2 regions of the Lysinibacillus sp. FSL L8-0312 genome follow, and region 2 is predicted to be linked to the other one. Evidence: riboswitches for the same ligand, from Rfam matches in the RefSeq annotation. Region 2 holds a riboswitch; the other holds the start of a gene.
What was found. Region 2 has a riboswitch for S-adenosylmethionine ahead of MHI22_RS17215 (methionine ABC transporter ATP-binding protein). Riboswitches for the same ligand answer to the same signal wherever they lie in the genome.
Positions count from the first base shown of each region.

Region 1: it holds a riboswitch for S-adenosylmethionine, as region 2 does, so the genes downstream of both, metA (homoserine O-acetyltransferase MetA) here and MHI22_RS17215 (methionine ABC transporter ATP-binding protein) in region 2, are expected to answer to the same signal.

Region 1 covers NZ_JBBOOV010000001.1:929,998-933,880, forward strand. The annotation lists gene MHI22_RS04750 (GerAB/ArcD/ProY family transporter) at 1-889, shown strand, start outside; gene metA (homoserine O-acetyltransferase MetA) at 930-1,865, opposite strand; SAM riboswitch class I at 1,975-2,085, opposite strand; gene MHI22_RS04760 (nucleotide excision repair endonuclease) at 2,235-2,660, shown strand; gene MHI22_RS04765 (hypothetical protein) at 2,713-3,099, opposite strand; gene MHI22_RS04770 (TrmB family transcriptional regulator) at 3,121-3,883, opposite strand, start outside.
Region 2 covers NZ_JBBOOV010000001.1:3,402,494-3,406,376, forward strand. The annotation lists gene MHI22_RS17200 (M20 family metallopeptidase) at 1-124, opposite strand, end outside; gene MHI22_RS17205 (MetQ/NlpA family ABC transporter substrate-binding protein) at 137-997, opposite strand; gene MHI22_RS17210 (methionine ABC transporter permease) at 1,045-1,707, opposite strand; gene MHI22_RS17215 (methionine ABC transporter ATP-binding protein) at 1,697-2,722, opposite strand; SAM riboswitch class I at 2,830-2,938, opposite strand; gene MHI22_RS17220 (CaiB/BaiF CoA transferase family protein) at 3,193-3,883, opposite strand, start outside.

The DNA of each region.
Region 1 (3,883 bases), 2.5 Mb from region 2:
TTGTTTCCTAATCTTAACCTTTCTATCTGCTGGAGAATTACTCTATTTTATCGGTATTTTTATGAAAACCGAAGTCATGCCGGAGACTCCGACATTAGCATTTGCCTTGATGTTTAGTATTATCATTATGTACGCTGCTTATTTAGGCATTGAGACCTTTGCCCGTTCAGCAGAAATTATTTTTCCAGCATTTGTATTTATTTTTATTTTTTTTATGGTTTGTATTACGCCTCAAATTACTTTTGAGAACATTCAACCCTTATTAGAAGCAACCAAAACATCTATGCTTTATAGTATTGCACGCTTTATGAGTATCTTTTCCTTTCCACTACTGGTGTTATTAATACTGTATCCTGCTGGTGTCAATGTACAGCCATCTGCACAGAAAGGGTTATATTTTGGGACAATCCTCGGTGGCATCGTCTTAATTACGTTGATTGTGCTATCGATTCTTGTTTTAGGACCTGAGAATACGTCATCTAGAACATTTCCTAGCTATGCCTTAGCGCAAAGAATATCGATAGGGAATTTTTTGCAGCGCATTGAAATCATCATGGCCTTTATGTGGATTTCATCTATTTATATTCGCACATTTATGTATTTCTATACGACTGTTGTCGGTCTTGCGCAAATTTTAAAAATCAAGGATCATCGCCCTCTCATATTACCGATGGGTCTAATTGTCATTGGGCTTTCTCAAATTATTCATCCAGACATTGTACATTCAACCAATTACAATAATGAAATTTGGCCAATCTTTTCTTTTATAATCACCATTTTATTACCGATCCTTTTATTGATTGTCGCAGTTATACGAAATCGCAAAACCAAAGCTCAAAGTACCGAAACGCCTAATACAGAAACAACGAATGACAATCAAAAAGTCTAATTTCTTTTATGGTGAGAAAAGAAATTAGACTTTTTATTAATTAAATATGATATTCAATTTCATCTACAAAATCCCATTCGTATGGTGTTTCTTGGTAAACATAGTAGTTCAACCAGTTAGAGAATAATAAATGCGTATGGGCACGCCATGTATTCATTGGCTCCTGTGATGGATCATCATTCGGGAAGTAATTCACAGGAACAGCGATATCTATGCCCTTTGCGACATCCCGGCTATATTCATCGGCTAATGTTGTCGCATCATACTCCAGATGCCCTGTAATCATAATGTTTTTATTATCTTTTGATTGGACGATGAACACACCTGCATCCTCTGAATAGGATAATAATCGTAAGTCTGGATGATTGCGAACCTCGTCGATCGAAACAGAAGTATAGCGTGAATGTGGAGCGGTAAATAAATCACTGAAGCCACGTACTAAATCCACTGTTAAATCGGTGATTACATGGGAATAGACACCTGAGCATTTAGCTGAAAGTTCTACCTTTCCTATCCCATAATGATGATACAGTGCCGCCTGTGCCCCCCAACAGATATGTAAAACGGATGTCACATTCTTTTTGGACCAGTCCATAATTTCTGAAATTTCCCGCCAATAGTTAACTTCTTCAAAGGCCATTTTTTCTACAGGTGCTCCCGTAATAATCATCCCGTCATAGCGACGGTGACGAATTTGGTTGAACGTTGTGTAAAATAGCTGTAAATGTGATTTACTGACGTTTTTCGACTCATGTGTGGCCGTATTTAAAAAGGTGATATTTACCTGTAGCGGTGTATTCCCTAATAAACGTAGTAATTGAAGCTCCGTTTTTTCTTTTTCAGGCATTAAATTCAATATTAATATGTTTAACGGACGAATTTGCTGTGTTTTCGCACGGTCCTCTTCCATGACGAAGATTTTTTCCTCACGTAAATGTTCTCCAGCTGGTAAATTTTTCGGAATATTAATTGGCATCTTGCGTTCCCCTCTCTTTGATCACTCTCTTTTAGCAAACCTTGCTGACAAATTAAAAAATCCTCCTCATTCCATACGAGATAGAATGAGAAGGATTTTTTCACGTCCACTCTTATCTCTCAAAGGAAAAATCCTTCGCTGGAATTAGCACCTTTCTAACAATTGTTAGAGGTTGCTGAAGCGTCATCGGGCCAAATCCCTCAGCTTCTCTTGATAAGATTATTTAATTACATCGAATTGTAGCATGAATTAGTTAGAATATCAATAATTCATAGAATATTTTGTGATTCAAATGCATGTTCCTCGTTTATTTGATGTACACTAAGCTTGCTATAAGTAGTGTTTCTACATTTAAAATTTATGGTAAACATGCCGTATTTATGTTACCATATAACTTTAGTAACAGAGAGGAACGTGAATACTTTGATTAAAATTGAATTTCCAAAACCTGATGTAGTCATCCGTCAACGTGAACAAGAAGTAAAACCTGGTGATGTGCCTATCACACCATACTTTGGTTTTATTGACTTCCATAAAATCACACGTGATAAAGGCGGCATTTTTTTATTCTATAATGACAAGAATGAGCTATTATTTGTCGGCAAAGCACGTAAAATTCGTCAACGTATTAAAAAGCATTTCGAGGACAATGTATCTCCGATGAAAAATCATCGTGATGAAGTGTTCAAAATTGAGGTCTATGAAGTAGAAGATCCAATGGAACGTGAAATTTACGAAACATATGCGATTAACACTTTCCGCTCCAAATACAATGTAGAGAAAGTCTTTTATTAAGATATCTTGTAAAGAAACCGAAATCTCATTTAATGGGATTTCGGTTTTTGTCTTATATAGAGGTTACGCGATCTATTGGCGTACTCTCGCCGTTTATTCGCAAATCAATCGTGTCTAGCTCAGGATCTTTGGTGATGATTTTATATACATAGGGTTGAGCCACTTTTCGTTGCTCGCTACCTTCTTTCAGTTGGATGACTTGACTATTTTCTTCAGCCGCAATACTTGCCAGCACATTCCCTTTCGAATAATAAACAAGATAATACGTAGAGTCATCTTCATACAATAATTGAATCTTATCATTAGCCTCAATTTTTTGTTGAATATTGTCTGGAACGACAGTTAGCTCATGAATCATTAGTAGTTTGGTAGGCGTTTTAGCGTTACATGCTCCTAACATTAATAAGCTCATTAAACCTAGCAACACGAATTTTTTCACGTTACTCCCCTTCCCTTATGACTATTCTAAGAAAAAAGCTTTACGCTCCTTAGCAATCCAGTCTTCTAATTCCTGATCATCACGTTTTACCAATCGATTGATAAGGACGTCATGCCAAACATAATCCTCTAACAAATAAATATGGACAGGGTCATTGGTGATAAAGGCCATTTCTTGCGTAGATGGAGAGTGACCATAAATCATTTCCTGACCATCTACCGATAAAATAAACCAATGTGGTGTAGACGTTTTTTTCGTGTAGTGTGTAGCTCTATGCTGGTCAATCGACTCTAGCTGTTCCCCTACATATAGGGTAATACCATGAATAGGAACATGCTGTGCCACTTCTTGAATATCTCCCCTTAAAGTATCATACATATCTTCCCACATCGATAGAATCACTTTTTTCTTGGCTTTTTTTAAAAGTGACTGGCAATAGTTGATGATCGCCTCCTTGCCCTTTAGCATGACTACTTTTGGCTCCACTTCCTGCACTTTTTCCTCTAATTTTTCTAATTTCGTACTCATGGATGTAAAATTCGATTGCCAGCGCTGCTGCATTTGCTGTAAAAACACAGACACAGGCATAGCCGCATAGGTCGTTTGTTCAGCCGTTTCTTCTTTTAGCACAATTCCCTTTTCTACAAGGACGTTTAAAATATCATAAATTCTTGCGCGTGGTATACCAGAATTTTTACTGACCTGATAGGCACTAACATGACTTTGCTGCACAAGTGCCGTATAGGCCTTTGCTTCATATTCTGTAAAGCCCATGTCTTTCAAC
Region 2 (3,883 bases):
CGAAAAACTCCTGATTCCCTATCTCTGGATTGGCATGGATTGCCTGGCTAGTTTCAATATACAATGCTTGATTTGTTTCAATGGATTCCTGGATTAGTTCAATTCCTGATAAAGTTTTGCTCATATTTATCTCCCCCTATAGTCCTTTGCTTTGTTTTATTAACTCATCTTTTGATAAATCAACAACAATAGATCCTCCATTTGTTTCTGCCTCGACTGCCTTCATTACGTCTTCCTCATGATACAGCTCGACAATTCTCTGATATGTTTTATTATCTTGATCATCTGCTCGTGCAGCAAAAATGTTCACATAAGGTAAGGCGTTTGGATCGTTGGCATCTTCAAGATAAATGGGGTCCTTTACGGGATCAAACCCAGCTTGTCCAGCAACTCCATTATTAATAACGGATGCAACTACATCTGGTAATACACGTGGTGTTTGTTGAGCTACAATCGGTAAAATGTCTAAATCTTTCGGGTTGTCGACGATTTTACTTGGGTCACCGAAGAGACCAAAATCATCTGCCAATTTAATTAAGCCAGCTGATTCTAATAATCTTAATGCACGAGCCTGGTTGGAAGGGTCATCAGGGATAGCAATTTTGTCACCTTTTTTAATTTCGTTAACATTCTTCACTTTCTCTGAATATATTCCCATTGGAGCAATAACAGTAGCACCAATTGGAACTAAATCGACATTATTTTCTTTAGTAAATTGTGTTAGAAACGCGATATGCTGAAAGGAATTAATATCAATTTCTTTATTTGCTAATGCCTGATTCGGCAATGTATAGTCAGAGAACTCAACAAGCTCAATTTCAATCCCTTCCTTTTTAGCTTTCTCTTTTAAAATCGGCCATACTTCACCATCTGTTCCAGTTACACCAATCTTTACTTTTTCTTCTTTTTTAGCATTATCTGTAGCTGAATCAGACCCACAGGCAGCCAATGCTAATACGGCTGTTAAAACTAATAAAATACTAAACCACTTTTTCATTATTAATCTCCTCTTTCGTTGTTTTATTCAAATGAAAAATGTCCTTCTTACCGTCGCATAATTTTTCTTGATAGCTTATTCCCAATCCACTGCGCAATTTGTACAAGAATAATAAGAATAATAACGGTCACAAGCATGACACTTCCATCAAAGCGTTGATAACCATATGTCATTGCAATATGACCTAAACCGCCTCCGCCAACTGTACCAGCCATTGCAGAGAAATCTATTAAACCGACTGTCACAAACGTTAAGCCTAAAATTAACGGTCCAAGTGCCTCTGGAATTAATACAGTAAAAATAATTTGTAGAGGACTTGCTCCCATTGCCTTTGCGGCTTCAATTACCCCAGGGTCAATGCTAACTAAGTTATTCTCTACTACTCTCGCAATACCAAATGATGAGGCAATCGTCATCGGAAAGATTGCTGCCCACGTACCAATCGTTGTTCCAACAACCATTCTTGTTAATGGGCTAATGGCCACTAGAAAAATAATAAATGGAACTGGGCGAATAATATTAATTAAAAAATTTAACAATTGAAACACGAATTTGTTCTCTAAAATATTTCCTTTTCGTGTCACATATAGTAGTAAACCTATTGTTATACCAAGAATAGAACCAAAGATAAGGGTTATAATAACCATTAAAATCGTTTCACCCGTAGATTCAAAAATACGGGGCCAAAAAGTCGTCCAATCAACCTTCATTGAATTTTACCTCCTCAACAGTTACAATGTCTTGTAATTCAGTAAGAACACTAGGTATTTTATCGCTATGTCCCTCAAATGAGACGAGCAAGTTCCCATAGAACTTCTCCTGAATTTCTCGGACAGAGCCATAGACGATATTAACGTCCACATCAAATTTTCTTGTTACGCGAGAAAGGATAGGATCGCTAGCAATATCACCTTTAAAAATAACACGGTATAAATTTTTGCCGCCTTTTTTTCTCCATTCCTCTAATAGAGATGCAGATGGTCGATCTTGCTGAACCGATTGAATAAACCGTTGAGTCGTTAAATGCTGTGGATTTGTAAAAATATCAAAAACTGAATTAGATTCAATTACTGCTCCATTTTCCATGACTGCTACTCTGTCACATATTTGTTGGATGACATTCATCTCATGTGTGATTAGCAAAATAGTGATTCCTAAATCCTTGTTTACTTTTTTGAGAAGGCGGAGAATTTCCCCAGTTGTATCTGGATCGAGCGCTGAGGTTGCTTCATCACAAATTAATATATCAGGGGAGGTAGCAAGCGCCCTCGCAATGCCAACCCGCTGTTTTTGGCCTCCAGATAATTGCTCAGGGTAATCGTTCGCTTTTTCTGTAAGACCAACAAAACTAAGAAGTTCTGCAACTCTTTCATTAATTTCTTTTTTAGGCACTCCCGCCAGCTTAAGTGGATAGGCTACATTTCCAGCTACCGTTCTTGAGGAGAATAAGTTGAAATTTTGAAAAATCATGCCGATTCTTCTTCTCAGCTTTCTTACCTCTTTTGGTGTGAGCGAATTAATATCAACACCTTGTACTTGAACAGTGCCGTGGGTTGGACTTTCTAATAGATTCACAAGCCGCAATAATGTGCTCTTTCCTGCACCACTAAATCCAATAATTCCAAAAATCTCTCCTTGCTGAATTGAAAGAGATACATCTTTCACTGCATTCACTTCACGATCACCAAATTTAAAGGTTTTCGCTACATTCTGAAATTCAATCATTTACTTGCTCAACTCCCTATTTAAAAATAAAGAACAAAAAGGACCTTCCTTTTGTTCTTATCGATTAAGAAAAAAGGAAGGTCCCCACTATTGAAGAAACTACTTCCTTCTCATCTTTCAAATGTAAGTACATTTGCAGGAATTGGCACGGTATTATGTTAATAACCCGCTGCCGAGACTTCATTGGGCCTGTCCCTCAGTCTCTCTGGATAAGAAGAAATTATCGTATTTAATTGTCTGTTAAGATTTAAACAATACTATAATGCTTGATGAATTATATGTCAACATTTCTTTTAAAAAGTTTTATTAGAAAAATAAATACATTTACTGTTATAACAGCAGGAGTACATTGGTAGCCGCGTTTTTTCTAGTGAAATAATTTATGCTTATGTTACTGAGGATGTCAATGAGCAGGCAGCCATAAAAAGGTTCAATTTGAAAATTGCCTACTTCCAAATTGAACCTTTCCGTTATTCTAAAACGCCCTTTTCTCGTAAACTAGCAATTTGTTCATCATTATAGCCAAGTGCAGTTAATACTTCTTCATTATGCTCTCCAAGCTTGGCACCGACATACTTGTACTCAGGCTCAGTGCCATCAAATTTAAAGGCAGAAGCAATTTGCTGTTGCATGGTGCCATCGCTTTTTGGAATATCGATGATCATGCCGCGAGCCTTCAACTGTGGATGCTCACATGCTTCTGGAAAAGTGAGTACAGGCTCTACACAACCTTCAAAATCCTCGTTAAATACCTCAAGCCATTCCTCATATGTCTTTGATAGAAAGGCATCATGAACAGCCTCTTTAAAGCGTATTTGCGTATAGTAAGAATCATTAAAGGTATTATCAATCAACTCAGGAATGTCGAGTGCTTCACAGAGCAGTTTACGAAATTGAGGTTCTAAGCTACCGACAGAGAAGAAGCGTCCATCTTTTGTTTTGTAAAAATCATAGTAACTGCCTCCGTTTAAAATTTCTTGCTCTGGCTGTGGTACACGACCACCCCCAATAAACGCAGCACCATACATAGCATTCAGCGAAAAGACAGCATCTGTCATACTAATATCTATGAATTGTCCTTCGCCTGTTTTTTCACGATGAAGGGCAGCAGCCAGTACCCCAATTGCGGCATGCATTGTCCCTCCAGCTATATCAGCTAGT